DNA from 2 places in the Nitrospirillum amazonense genome. Region 2 is predicted to be linked to the other one. Evidence: predicted binding sites of a transcription regulator. Region 2 holds the regulator's gene; the other holds the start of a gene.
What was found. Region 2 encodes PhoB, which activates phosphate uptake and scavenging genes when phosphate is short. Its sites were predicted from a motif close to TNTCATAAAACTGTCA; they were not measured.
Positions count from the first base shown of each region.

Region 1 (7,207 bases), on a different contig from region 2:
TCCTGAAGGGCCTGACCGAGGAGGGCGACCTGGTCGATCTCGGCAATGATGATGACGATGATGAGATCGAGAAGAAGGTGATGGTCATGGACGACGCAGGCGCCTGCGTCGGCTGCCGCGCCTGCGCCCGCGTCTGCCCCGCCAATTGCCAGACCCATGCGCCCCTGGCGGCGGACGCGGCGTGAGGAAGTGATGCGTGCCGCCGATGCGTATGGCTGGCTGATGAAGCGGGCGGGGCCGGCCGACCCCTTCGATCTGCATGTGGTGGCCAGCATCCTGGCGCTGGCCTGGGCCGAGGCGCTGGCGGGGCGGGGATCTTTGCCGCTCTGCGCCGGCCTGGATGGCATCGCCCTTGAGGGCCTGGCCCTCCGCCTGTTTCCGGGCGCCTGGGCCGGCATGGCCGCGCTGGCGGACGGCCCCGCCGCGCTGGAGGAGGATGAGCAGGCGGTGCGTGACCTGCTGTGGATGTATGCCGACGGCGGCACCCCGCTGCAGCGCGACCTGGCGACCATGATCGCCCGACGGTGCAGCCGACCCAACCACCTTTGGCAGGATCTGGGTCTGCGCAACCGGGGCGAGCTGTCGTCGTTGATGCAGCGCCACTTCGGCGGCCTCGCCCGCCGCAACAGCCAGGACATGAAATGGAAGAAGTTCCTGTTCCGCATGATCTGCCGGGCGGAGGGCTTCACCCTGTGCACCGCCCCCATCTGTACCGAGTGCGATGACTTCGACCATTGCTTCGGGGCGGAGGACGGCGAGGCCATGCTGGCCCACCTCCGCTCCGGCCGGCCTCCGCCCGCCCATTGAAGATACCGCCCATGTCAGAGACTTATGTCCTGTGCCGCGTGGACGACATCCCCAGCCGCAAGGCCCGGGGCTTTCAGCTGTTGCGCGTTGATGACGAGGGAGAGCATCGGCCCTGGGGCATCATCGTTGTGCGCTGGGGCCGGCAGGTGGTGGGCTACGTCAACCGCTGCCCGCACAACGGCGTGCACCTGGACTGGGAACGCAACCAGTTCCTGGACCCGGACGGCACACGGCTGATGTGCGGCAAGCACGGCGCCCTGTTCGACCTGGGCACGGGCCTGTGCGTGGATGGTCCCTGCCAGGGCGCCGGGCTTGAGCCGGTGGCGCTGTCCGTCGAGGACGGCGACATCTGCGTCACCGGCGTCACCCTGGTGGAAGAGGCGCCGTAGCGCCCCCGCCCTGTATCAGACCGGGTATCAGACCGGCCGGTTCTCGTTGCGGTTCTTCACCGGCAGCATCTGCGCCACGCCATCCTCATAGCTTATGGCCGGATAGCTTCGGTCGAAGCGCCGGGCGACATCCAGCAGCACGTCCAGCTTGCCGGCGGTGTCCAGCTTCTTGATGTCGTTCTTGTCGACGCCCATCAGGTCCATCATCTCCTTCCACACGGTGGATTCATCGCAGGGCAGGACGATGAAGGTGATGCCGTTCAGGGTGACCTGGTAACCGGCCAGCAGGTCGATGTTGTTGCAGAAGATGAAGTACTTGCCGCCGGATCGCAGCAGGCCGGACAGCACCTCCGACACGTCCTTGAGGTAGGCGAAGGAATGGATGTAGCCCGCCAGCACGGGGATCGTCGCCTCTCCCTCCTGCGCGTAGGTCAGCACCTGTTCCAGCTTGTACTCCGGCGGGCGCTTTTCATCCGCGATGTGCGGCTGAAACTTCAGGGCGATGTCGCCGCGAAAGCCGAAGCGGCCGGGCTTGGTCGTGGGCGCCTTCAGCACGGCGTTCATCAGGCGGTCTTCCTGGGCCAGGCGGGCCAGGGCGGTTTTTTCGATCGTTGTCGCGGTGGTCGTCATCGGGGTGCGGCTCCTGTACGGGGGAGGCCCGCGGGGGCGGGGCCTCGAGCGCCCCTTTGCAAAGGCTTTGCCGGTTGGGGCAACCGGTCCGCCACCCTTGGATTTGCGGGATTTTTCGCGCGTCCCGTCCCACCGATTGCAGCAAATACCCCTGTCGCAAACCCGACATCGGGGGTGTGAACGCAACAGGGTTCGGCGGGAAAACCCATATTTTCCAATGAACTCGGCCTTGGCACGTCCCTTGCGGAGGATCGCAGGTCACCAACCCTGGCAGGTGCCCCATGATCAACTTGACCCCCAGCGCCCTGAATGCCGTCCGCAGCGCCATCGCCGGCGCCGCCAACCCCACGGGCGGGCTACGCATCAGCGTCGATGCCGGCGGATGCGCCGGCTACAAATACATGATGGGCCTGGCCGGCGAGGCGGGGCCGGAGGACACCGTCATCGACCAGGACGGCGTCAAGGTCTTTGTCGACACCAAGAGTCATGAGCTGCTGGACGGCACCACCATCGACTTCGTCGTGGCGCTGGAAGGTTCGGGCTTCACCTTCGACAACCCCAACGCCAAGTCCGCCTGCGGCTGCGGCAAGTCCTTCGGTTGAGGGGGCCGGCCATGCTGATCCCCACGCTTGAGGAACAGACGGTTGACCGGGCGGTGCCGGACGGGACGGAAGACCGCCGCGTCCAGGTCATCCGCGCCGCCATCGCCGAAATCCGCCCCGGCCTGCAACGGGACGGCGGGGATTGTGAGTTGCTGGATGTGGAGGGCGACATCGTGCGCGTCCGGCTGACCGGGGCCTGTGTCATGTGCCGCCTCAGTAGCGCCACGCTGGACGGCATTCAGGCCCGGGTGGTGGAGCGCCTGGGAACCTTCGTCCGCCTGGTCCCGGTCCTGGGCCGGGCGCCGGGCCCGCACTAATCCGGGAGGGGAACCATCTCATGCGCCCCGTCTACCTCGACAACAATGCGACGACCGCCACCGACGCCAGCGTGGTGGCCGCCATGTTGCCCTGGTTCACGGAGCGGTTCGGCAACCCGTCCTCCGCCCACGCCGTCGGCGCGGCGGCGGCGGACGGCATCCGGCTGGCGCGGCGCCAGGTGCAGGCCCTGCTGGGCGCCGCCCACGACCATGAGATCATCTTCACCTCCGGCGGGACGGAGGCCAACAACACGGCCATCCTGTCGGCCCTGGACAGCCAGCCCGGCCGGGATGAGATCGTGACCACCGCTGTGGAACACCCCGCCATCCTGGCGCTGGCGGCGCACCTGGAAAAGACGCGCGGCATCAAGGTGCACACGGTCGGGGTGGACGGCGACGGCCGCCTGGACATGGACGATTTCGAACGGGCGCTGGGGCCGCGCACGGCCCTGGTCTCCGTCATGTGGGCGAATAACGAGACGGGGACCTTGTTTCCGGTGGCGGCGCTAGCACGCCAGGCCCATGCCGCCGGCGCCCTGTTCCACACCGACGCCGTCCAGGCCGTGGGCCGGGTGCCCCTGGGCCTGCGGGACACGGACATCGACATGCTGTCGCTGTCGGGACACAAGCTGCACGGTCCCAAGGGTATCGGCGCGCTGTACCTGCGCAAGGGCACCGCCTTCCGTCCGCTGCTGCGCGGCGGCCGGCAGGAACGGGGCCGGCGCGGCGGAACGGAAAACGTACCCGGCATCGTTGGCTTGGGCGCCGCGGCCGACCTGGCGGCGCGCTATCTGGAAACGGAACGCGGCTGGATCGGCCGTCTGCGCGACCGGCTGGAGCAAGGCGTGCTGGCGCGGATCGGCCAGGCCCACGTTCTGGGCGACCGGGGCAACCGCCTGGCCAACACCGCCTGCATCGCCTTCGACTATGTCGATGCCGACGCCCTGCTGCTGATGCTGGACCGGGCGGGCATTGCCGTGTCCTCCGGCTCGGCTTGCGCCTCCGGCGGGACGGAGCCGTCGCATGTGCTGCGCGCCATGCGCGTGCCGGCCGGCGCCATCCGGGGCGCCTTGCGCTTCTCACTTTCCCGTGACACGGCCGTCGCCGACATCGACCGGGTGCTGGATGTCCTGCCCGACATCGTCGGCCGCCTGCGGTCCAGTTCGCCCCTCTGGCGGGACCGTGCCCCCACCTTCGCCTGACCCTTCGCTCAAGGAGACGCAGCATGCTCAAGGCACCGCCCATCGTCATCAATGACAGCACGTTGCGCGATGGTGAACAGGCGCCCGGCGTCGCCTTCACCACGGCGGAAAAGGTGGCCATCGCCCGCAAGCTGGAGGCCGCCGGCGTGGATGAGATCGAGGCCGGCATCCCCGCCATGGGCGCCGAGGAGATCGAGGCCATGGCCGAGATCGGCGCCTCCCTCCACCAGGCGGCGGCCATTGCCTGGTGCCGCATGACGGAGGCCGATGTGGACGCCGCCCTGCGCACCGGCCTGACGCGCGTGAACCTGTCCGTGCCGGTGTCCGACCGGCAGATCCGGGTGAAGCTGCAGATCAGCCGCCAGGACATCATCCCCCGCATCCGCCGCGTGGTGTCCTACGCGCGGGACCGGGGCCTGGCCGTGGCGGTCGGCGGCGAGGATTCCAGCCGGGCGGAGATGGACTTCCTGCTGCGCGTCGTCGCCGCGGCGGAGGAGGCGGGCGCCCATCGTTTCCGCTTCGCCGATACCGTGGGCATCCTGGATCCCTTCCGCACCCATGAGATCTTCCGCCAGCTGTGCGCGGAGACGGATTTGGAACTGGAATTCCACGGCCACGATGATCTTGGCTTGGCCACCGCCAACACCCTGGCGGCGGTGCGCGGCGGCGCCACCCATGCCAGCGTCTGCGTCCTGGGCCTGGGTGAGCGGGCGGGCAACGCGGCGCTGGAAGAGGTGGTGGCCGCCCTGGGTCCCATCGCCCAACGGCGGACGGGCGTGGACCTGACCCAGTTGACAGGCCTGGCCGAACTGGTGGCCGTAGCCGCCGGCCGGCCCATCCCGGCGGCCAAGTCCATCGTCGGTTCGGCCGTCTTCGCCCACGAGTCCGGCATCCACGTGTCCGGCCTGCTGCGTGACCCCGAAACCTATGAGGCCATCCACCCCGCCTGGTTCGGCCGCGTGCGCTCCATCGTGCTGGGCAAGCATTCCGGCATGGCCGCCATCAACAACGCCCTGGAATCGCTGGGCCTGTCACCGGATGAGGGCCGCACGCGCCGCGTGCTGGATGAGGTGCGCAACTGCGCCGTCGCCTGGAAGCGCCCCATCAATGAGGGCGAACTCTTGAAGTTCTACGAGGCCGCTGGCGACTGACCAGGGTGACGGACCGGCGGGATGGGGGCGGCCATGGCACAGGAACGCGGACTGTGGGGGCTGGTGGGTGAGGACATCGCCTGCGTGAAGGCGCGCGACCCGGCGGCCCGGCACACGATGGAGATCGCGCTGACCTATCCGGGGCTGCACGCTGTCATCCACCACCGCATCGCCCACCGGCTGTGGCGGCGCGGCCTGCGCTTTCCTGCCCGGTTGCTGTCCTGGTTCGCGCGGCTGGTGACCAATGTCGACATCCACCCCGGTGCCCGCATCGGCCGGCGCTTCTTCATCGACCACGGTGCCGGCGTGGTCATCGGGGAAACAGCGGAGATCGGCGACGACGTGACCCTGTATCACGGCGTCACCCTGGGCGGGACCAGCTGGTCGCCCGGCAAGCGCCATCCCACCGTCGGGTCCGGCGTGCTGATCGGCGCCGGTGCCAAGGTGCTGGGGCCCATCACCGTGGGGACCGGCGCCCGCATCGGCGCCAATTCCGTGGTGGTGGAGGACGTGCCGCCGGGGATGACGGTGGTCGGTATTCCCGGCCGGGTGGTGCGCGACCCCCGCACCCGGCGGGGCACGGCCGGCCGTATCGACCTGGACCACCACCTGATCCCCGATCCGGTGGGGGATGCGTTGACCCTGATGTTGGACCGCATCGCCTTTCTTGAGGCGCGCCTGGCCCACACGCAGGGCCGGCTGGCGGCGCTTTTGTACGAACCCGAAGCGAAGGGCAGGGATCATGGGCGTGTTGGATGAGCTGTCGCGGCTGTCGTCGGCCGAGGATTTCTTCGTGTTCCTGGAGGTGCCGTTCGAGGCGGCGGTGGTCCGCGTCGCGCGCCTGCACATCCTGCGGCGCATGGGCCAGTACCTGCGCGGCAGCGAGGTGGAGGGCGCGTTCACCGGCCTGGACGAGGGCGAAATCCGGACGCTCTGTCGTGGCCATCTGGAACAGGCCTATCAGGACTTCGTCGCCTCCACCCCCATCGCGGAACGGCTGTTCAAGGTGCACCGCGACGCGGTGGCGCCCAAGCAGCCGGCGCCCAAGCCCTTCGTGCCGCTGGCGGTGCTGGACGGCGCCAAGGGGCCGTGAGGCCGAGAGCCGACAGGGGCTGTCGCGTATCCGACAAAGCGTCGCTTACGGGCGGACGGCGGAATGAAGGTGATTCAATGGCTTAGCGGGGCGCCCTCAATTGGCATGCCCCTTGCCAATCATGGCTGTGACCGCCGGATCGGCCGAGGGAAAGGAATAGGGAAATGCACATCGTCGTCTGCATGAAGCAGGTCCCTGACAGCGCGCAGATCCGGGTCCATCCCGTGACCAACACCATCATGCGCCAGGGCGTGCCCACCATCATCAACCCCTATGATTTGTTCGCGCTGGAGGAGGCCTTGCGCCTGCGCGACCGGTTGGGGGGCGAGGTGACGGTGCTGACCATGGGACCGCCCATGGCGGAGGAGTCGCTGCGCAAGGCGCTGACCTTCGGCGCCGACCGTGCCGTGCTGCTGACCGACCGGGCCTTCGCGGGCTCGGACACCCTGGCCACCAGCTTCGCCCTGGCCGCTGCCCTGGACAAGGTCAGCCAGGAGTTCGGGGAGCCGCCAATCATCTTCACCGGCAAGCAGACCATCGATGGCGACACGGCCCAGGTGGGGCCGGGCATCGCCAAGCGTCTGGGCCTGAACCAGCTGACCTACGTTGCCCGCATCGCCGACCTGGACCCCGCCGCCGGCACCATCACGGTGGAGCGTCGGGCGGAAGGGGGCCTGCAGGTCCTGCAAACCCGCCTGCCCGTGCTGATCACCATGCTGGAAGGCGTGAACGAGATCCGCCGGGGCAGCCTGGATGACGCCTACCGCGCGGCCCGGGCCCAAATCGTGCGGTGGAGTGCCGCCGATGCCGGCATCACCGAACTGGCGCGCTGCGGCTTGAAGGGATCGCCCACCATCGTGAAGAAGGTGTTCGCGCCCCAGGGTCGGGCGGAAAAGGTTCACCAGGTCCCGACCGCCGACCGGTCCGCCGACGAACTGGCGGCCGATGTCATCGCCGCGATTTTCCGGACCCAGCCGCCGCTGGAAGACGATCTGCTGCGGTTCGCCGCCGGCCAG
Region 1 is NZ_JARPAF010000001.1:464,487-471,693, forward strand. Features, by position in the region: gene fdxB (ferredoxin III, nif-specific) at 1-185, shown strand, start outside; gene P5F91_RS01830 (nitrogen fixation protein NifQ) at 193-807, shown strand; gene P5F91_RS01835 (Rieske (2Fe-2S) protein) at 819-1,196, shown strand; gene P5F91_RS01840 (hypothetical protein) at 1,224-1,826, opposite strand; gene P5F91_RS01845 (HesB/IscA family protein) at 2,108-2,428, shown strand; gene P5F91_RS01850 (NifU family protein) at 2,440-2,745, shown strand; gene nifS (cysteine desulfurase NifS) at 2,766-3,947, shown strand; gene nifV (homocitrate synthase) at 3,971-5,098, shown strand; gene cysE (serine O-acetyltransferase) at 5,132-5,857, shown strand; gene nifW (nitrogenase stabilizing/protective protein NifW) at 5,841-6,191, shown strand; gene P5F91_RS01875 (electron transfer flavoprotein subunit beta/FixA family protein) at 6,356-7,207, shown strand, end outside.
Region 1: the regulator PhoB is predicted to act here: its motif matches at 1,979-1,994, upstream of P5F91_RS01845 (HesB/IscA family protein).

Region 2 (7,207 bases):
GGACTGCCAGCGCCTGGTGAACCAGCACCGCAACGTCTTCGCCGCCTGCATGGTGGCGCTGGGCGACGCCGACGCCGTGGTCACCGGCCTGACCCGCGACTTCTTCACCTCGTACGAGGAGATCGGCCACGTCATCGATCCGCGCGAGGGCGCGCCCGCCTTCGGCCTGTCGGTGCTGGCGCTGCGCAAGCAGACGGTGTTCATCGCCGACACCACGGTGCATGAGCGCCCGACCGCCCAGCAGCTGGTCCACATCGCCGAGGGGGCGGCCCGCATGGCCCGCCAGATGGGGCACGAGCCCCGCGTGGCCTTCCTGTCCTTCTCCAACTTCGGCCAGCCGATGCGGGAGCGGGCGCAGCATGTGCGCGACGCCGTGGCCCTGATGGACCAGCGGGGCGCCGACTTCGAGTATGAGGGCGAGATGTCGGTGGACGTGGCCCTGGACCACGACCTGATGAAGCGCCTGTACCCGTTCAGCCGCCTGTCCGGCCCGGCCAACGTGCTGATCATGCCGGCGCTGCACACCGCCAACATCGGCGCCAAGCTGCTGCAGAAGATGGGCGGCGGCACGCTGATCGGCCCGCTGCTGATCAACCTGGAGAAGCCGGCGCAGATCGTGCAGATGGGCGCCACGTCCAACGAACTGCTGACCGCCGCCGTCATGGCGGCCCACGACAGCCTGCACACCGCAGGCTGATCGGGGGCAGGCTGACCGGGGGCAGGCTGATTGCGGCTGGCGGGACGGAAAAAAGCGTATCCAGTATACATACGCCGCCGGCCATGGCCGGCGGCGGTGCTTAAGTAAAAAAGGGCCATGGCTGGCGGGGGAGTTCCCGATGGCCGTGGCCTTTTCTTATGAAGCGGGATAGCTCCACGGCCGGTCCCGGGATTAAACTTCCATGACGTGGGTTCCTGGCGCCATTCCTGCGCTATGTTCGGTGCAATGAACGGGAAGGCGCACTTTTGACCTGGCCTGTTTTGGCCGTGTCACGGGAATCAGCATGGGTGGGTTTGGGAGATGAGTCGTTTGGAAACGCGCCCCGATCGTTTTGTCGCCATCGCCGTGCTGATGCTGGCGCCGACGGCGGCGCTGCTGGGCGCGCTGGTGATCGCCGGGCGGCTCAACATCCTGCTGGCACTGGCGGCCTTCGCCCTGGTAGCCGCCGTGACCGCCGTCGCGCGCCACCTGGTGCTGCGCGACAGCCGGCTGATCGCCGCCTACCTGGACCAGGTGCGGGACCGCCGCACACCCCTGCCCCCGCCCCAGGCCCGCACCCTGACCGGCGCCGCCCTGCTGGAGGACATCGCCCAGCTGCACCAGAACTGGCTGCGCCACCGGGAGGAGATCGAGCATCGCCTGGCCGCCGACGAGGCGGTGGTGGAGGCCCTGCACGATCCCCTGATGCTGGTGGACGACAAGCGCAAGGTGGGCCGCGCCAACAGCGCCGCCCGCGCCCTGTTCGGCGACCGCATGCTGAACCGTGACCTGGCGGTCAGCGTGCGCAACCCCGACGTCCTGGCGGCGGTGGACGCCGTGCTGGCCGGCGGCGACAGCCGGCGGGTTGAATTCACCCTGCCCCTGCCGGTGGAGCGCGTGCTGGAGGTACGGGTAACGCCCTTCCGCCCCGCGGCGGAGGACGGCGCGCCGGAGCATGAGATCACCGCCATCGTCACCCTGCACGACATCACCGCCATCAAGCGGTCGGAACAGATGCGGGCCGACTTCGTGGCCAACGCCAGCCATGAGCTGCGCACGCCCCTATCCACCCTGGTGGGCTTCATCGAGACGCTGCGCGGGCCCGCCCGCGACGACGCCGACGCCCGCGACCGCTTCCTGGCCATCATGCAGGAGCAGGCCGGCCGTATGTCGCGCCTGGTGATGGACCTCCTGTCCCTGTCGCGCATCGAGCTGGATGAACACACCCACCCGACCGGCGAGACCAATGTCGCCCAGCTGGTGCACAGCGTGGTCGCCATGCTGGAGTTGAAGGCGGCGGCGCGCAAGATCACCATCCGCGTTCAGGGCGGCGAAGACCTGCCGCGCGTGCAGGGGGACGAGGACCAGCTGACCCAGGTGTTCCAGAACCTGATCGACAATGCCATCAAGTACGGGCGCGAGCAGACCGACGTGGTGGTGTCGCTGGAACGGGCCGAGGCGCCGCCGGCACCGGGCGCCACCGGCATCCGCGCCCGCCAGGCGCCGCAAAAGGTGGCCGGCATCAAGGTGTCGGTGACCGACAAGGGCGAGGGTATCGCCCGCACCCATCTGCCCCGCCTGACCGAACGCTTCTACCGCGTGGACGCCGCCCGCAGCCGCGCCTTGGGCGGCACCGGCTTGGGCCTGGCCATCGTGAAGCACATCGTGAACCGCCACCGCGGCCGGTTGACCATCGACAGCGAGGTGGGCAAGGGCAGCACCTTCACCGTGCACCTGCCCGGCGTGGAAAAGGCGGCGGAGAAGGCGGAAAAGCCCGTACCCCAATCTGCCCCGAATCTGTCACAGGAAGGCGGCCGGGGTGCCGCTTGAGGGTGGGCCGGCGCCGGCCATACCCGTGGTAGCGCTACCCCCGTATGAGATAAGCCACTGAGGTAGCATAGCTTTCAGGGCACAGCTCGCCCGGATGCGCCGTCATAAAACTGTCGCTTATCTGTAGCAATTCCATAGCGACCTGCCGCTATGGTCCACCCTGCCCGACCGGCGATGTGTCCCGCCGGCCGCCGTTTTTCATGCCCCGGCCAGGACCGCCGGGGGTGGGGTGGTAAGAAGATGCCGGCCGAGCATACGGTTAAGTCGTTCGAGCAGCAGCTGCAGCGCCTGTCCAACCTGATCACCCAGATGGGTGGCGTGGCCGAGGCCCAGGTGGACGGCGCCGTCCAGGCGGTGGTGCGCCGCGACGTGGACCTGGCCGCTCGGGTGATGCAGGCCGACCACCAGCTGGACGACTATGAACGCGGCATCGAGCAGGAGGCCGTGCGCATGCTGGCCCTGCGCCAGCCCGTGGGCAGCGACCTGCGCGAAATCCTGGCCGCCCTGAAGATTTCCGCCGACCTGGAACGCACTGGCGACTATGCCGCCAACATCGCCAAGCGCAGCATGGCGCTGGCCAAGCTTCCCGCCGTGCGGCCCGTCAGCGCCATCCCGCGCATGGGCAAGCTGGTGGAAAGCATGCTGAAGGACGTGCTGGACGCCTATATCGACCGCGACGTGGGCAAGGCCATCGACGCCTGGAACCGGGATGAGGAGCTGGACGACCTGTACACCAGCCTGTTCCGCGAGGTCCTGACCTATATGATGGAAGACCCGCGCAACATCACCCCTTGCACCCACCTGCTGTTCATCGCCAAGAATCTGGAGCGGGCGGGCGACCACGCGACCAACATCGCGGAGACCATCCACTTCCTGGTGCTGGGCCAGACGCTGACCTCCGACCGGCCCAAGCATGACCAGTCCAGCTTCGTCGTCGGCCCCACGGCCGATGTCGACCTGCACGGCAGCGGCCTGCACGGCGCCGACGCCGTGGACGATCTGTGAGCCCTTCCCCCCGGGCCGTTCCTCACGCCCGAGCCTATAGACGACTTAGACTTGCCACCGCTTACCCGACCCCGGACAGCCAGTTTTAGGGACACCCCATGAACGCCTCGTTGAAGCCCTTGGTTCTGATCGTCGAGGACGAAGCCGACCTCGTCACGCTGCTGAGCTACAACCTGGAGAAAGAAGGCTTCCGGGTGCTGACCGCCGGCGACGGCGAGGAAGCGCTGCTGCTGGCCGACGAGCAGGCGCCGCACCTGGTGCTGCTGGACTGGATGCTGCCGCTGATGAGCGGGCTGGAGGTCTGCCGCCAGATGCGCCGCAACCCCAAGACACGCGAAATCCCCATCATCATGCTGACCGCCCGGGGTGAGGAGGCGGACAAGGTGCGCGGCCTGAACTCCGGCGCCGACGACTACATCTCCAAGCCCTTCAGCCCGACCGAGCTGGTGGCCCGCATCCGCGCCGTGCTGCGCCGGGCCGTGCCCTCGCTGGCCGAGGAATTGCTGCGCTATGGCGACATCAGCATGGACCTGGCGGCCCATCGGGTGCGCCGCAACAGCCGCGACATCCACCTGGGCCCGACCGAGTTCCGCCTGCTGCGCCACTTCATGCAGCACCCGGGCCGCGTGTTCTCGCGGGAGCAGTTGCTGGACATCGTCTGGGGCCACGACGTCTATGTCGAACCGCGCACCGTCGATGTGCACATCCGCCGCCTGCGCAAGGCCCTGAACGAGGACACCGAGCTGGACATGATCCGCACCGTGCGCTCGGCCGGCTACGCCCTGGACATGAAGTCGGCTTGATATTTCCATATCGGCTGCGCGAGGGGAAACCACGTGCCGCTGCTTGGTACCCGCATCAGGCGGCGAGGGCGGCCGTCGCCAGATTCGCCGCCTCATCCGCCGTGGCGGCCACCTCCATCGCCACGCCGAAGGCCTTGACCGCCATGACGGCCTGGGCTTTGAAGGCGGCACGACGCACCGCATTCGGCTCCACCGTGATCACCGCGCGGCATAATCCCGCCAAGGTGTCGCGGTTGCGCTTCAGCCATAGGCCGCGCAGGCGCCGGTCTTCATGCGCCTCCCCCTCCGGGGGATCGCGCATGATGATGACGAAGGGCAGGCCCCGTTCCAGCAGGGCGTCCATCTCCCGTTCCCACTGCGGCGCGTAGCCAGGCCGGGTGGTACCGGGGCGGGTCGTCACCACGGGAAAGCGGCTGAGATCGTGTATCTCGAACAGGCTCATCCTCAATCTCCTTAAAACACATCCGCGAATAATGTTGCGGCGCCCACTTCCGAGAGGTGGATGGCGCGGGCGGCACGGGTGCGCATCTCCGCCTCATACTCCCGCGCCGCCGCCGTGGCCGATGGAATGCGGGACAGGCTGGCCGCCAGCACGGCGGCGTCGCGCAGCGTGACGTTGCCGCCCAAGCCGCCGGCGGGGCTCATGGCATGGATGGAGTCGCCCAGGAAGGTGACGGGGGGCAGTGCCCAGCAGGGCCACGTGCGGGCCAGCCGCGCACTGCGCACCGGCAGCAGTGCCATGCCCCTGGGATCGGCATGCCGGAACAGGCCGCGCAATTGGGGATGCCAGTCGCGCGCCAGATGATCCGCCACCACCGCCGGCGCGGCATCGGGGAAGCGCCCCATCAACCGGGTCTTGGGGCCAATCAGCGCCCAGTACAGATAGTCGTCCACGGGACTGAGCCCGCCCCGCTCGCCCTCCGTGGGGTCGAACAGCATGGGCTCGACGATGCCGGCATAGCCGTCGGCGAAGACCACGCTGGTACCGGCGCAGAGGTCGTCCCCCACCGCCGCCCGCACTTGGGATGTCAGGGTGGTGCGGCCGTAAAGGCAGACCGCGCCCACGTCCAGCGGTTCCGCCTGAGGCATTAACTGCCGGCGAACGGCGGAATTGATGCCATCGGCCGCCACCACCAGGCCGGCCCGCACCGACGTGCCGTCGGCGAAGGCGACGTGAGCCCGACCGTCCTCGCCCACGGCCACGGCCTGGAAGGCTGCGCCGAACCGCACCCGGTCCGCCACGCCGGTCAACAGGATTTCCCGCAGGGTCTGGCGATGGGCGCAAAGGTCGCCCGCCACCTCCCGGTTGGGGGCAACGTCATCAGCCGCGCTCCATACCGCCGGCGCCCGGCCGGTCACCGGCACCAGCCGACCGTCCAGGAAACGGGTGCGGGGAGCGGGCACGGCGCAGGTGCGCCGGAACAGGTCATATAGGGCCGGGGAAAGGCAGCGGGCCAAGGCATCGGCACCGTCCGCGTCGATGCGCAGGCGATAGCCCTGGGAGCGGCTGTCCACGCCCGCATCCCGTTCATACACCACGCAGTCGATTCCAGCGCGCGTCAGCGCCTGCGCCAGGCAAAGGCCACCCAGGCCCGCGCCGATGATCGCCACCTGCGTCCCGTCCATCTCGTCACCGTCCGCCAAAACTCCGCACTGGGGATTCGGTACCGTGAAACAGGACAAGCTTGATAACGACAGTCGGACGAAAAATAATGTGAAACGGCCAAACCGATCGCCAGCCGCCCGCCCAGCCATCCGCCCTTTGGAACGCCCATGCGCCACACCCACGACACCGCCCCCATGACCAAGGAAGCCTTCCTGGAGATGTGCGAGCGGACAGACGGCCCGCCCGTCGTGACCTTCTGGGGCAGCCATTCGGCGGAGGACCGGACCCACATGGGCACGCGGGAGATCGACTGGCACGCCCATCGGCGGGGGCAGTTGTTCTGCATCGCCAACGGCCTGATCCATATCCGCACCGCCCATGGGTCCTGGATGCTGCCACCGTTGCGGGCCGGGTGGATACCGCCCGGCATGATGCACAAGTTGACCATCAGCGGCGCGCTGTTCGGCTGGGGTATATTGCTGACGCCGGAGGCCAGCGCCGGCCTGCCCGATCGTCCCTGCGTCATGGGCATCAGCGACCTGTTGCAGTCCCTGGTGCGGCGGGTGGCGGAATGGCCGCTGGAGGCGACGCTGACGCCGGAGCAGGAGCGGCTGCTGGCCGTGCTGCTGGACGAAGTCCGCCTGGCCCCGGATGAACCGCTGCACCTGCCCATGCCCACCGACCCCCGGCTGTTGCGCTTGGCCCTGCGCCTGCTGGAGACGCCGGACGACGACCGCACACTGGACGTGCTGACGCGCGACGCTGGCCTGTCGGAACGCACCGCCCGCCGCCTATTCGCGGCGGAAACCGGCCTGAGCGTGACCCAGTGGCGCCAGCAGGCCCGGCTGACCCTGGCCCTGGAACGCCTGGCGAAGGGGGAGGCGGTGGCGGAGGTGGCGGACGCCCTGGGCTATGCCACGCCCAGCAACTTCATCGCCATGTTCCGCCGTGCCTTCGGCGAGCCCCCCGCCCGCTATTTCGCCCGAAGGGGGGTGGCAGCCTGACCTTCCGCTTAGGGCTGCTCACCCAAGCCCGCTACCGACCGAGCTGGACATGATCCCACCGTGCGGTCGGCCGGCGACGCCCCCGGGCGTGATATCAGCGTGAGCCGCGGGTCGCGGGATGCGAACGCAACAGCCGCGACCCCAGTCGCCGTTGGCCTTTCCCGTACGTTTGACTTGTCCGCCGGCCCGTACCTGCAGCATGCTGTGGGCGGACCAGGCAGCGACCCCGGGGCATATGACGTTTCCCATGAACCCGCTCGAC
Region 2 is NZ_JARPAF010000002.1:554,183-561,389, reverse strand. Features, by position in the region: gene P5F91_RS08760 (NADP-dependent malic enzyme) at 1-697, shown strand, start outside; gene P5F91_RS08755 (ATP-binding protein) at 1,019-2,527, shown strand; gene phoU (phosphate signaling complex protein PhoU) at 2,768-3,532, shown strand; gene phoB (phosphate regulon transcriptional regulator PhoB) at 3,631-4,335, shown strand; gene P5F91_RS08740 (hypothetical protein) at 4,391-4,777, opposite strand; gene P5F91_RS08735 (FAD-dependent oxidoreductase) at 4,789-5,961, opposite strand; gene P5F91_RS08730 (AraC family transcriptional regulator) at 6,109-6,945, shown strand; gene P5F91_RS08725 (PIG-L deacetylase family protein) at 7,193-7,207, shown strand, end outside.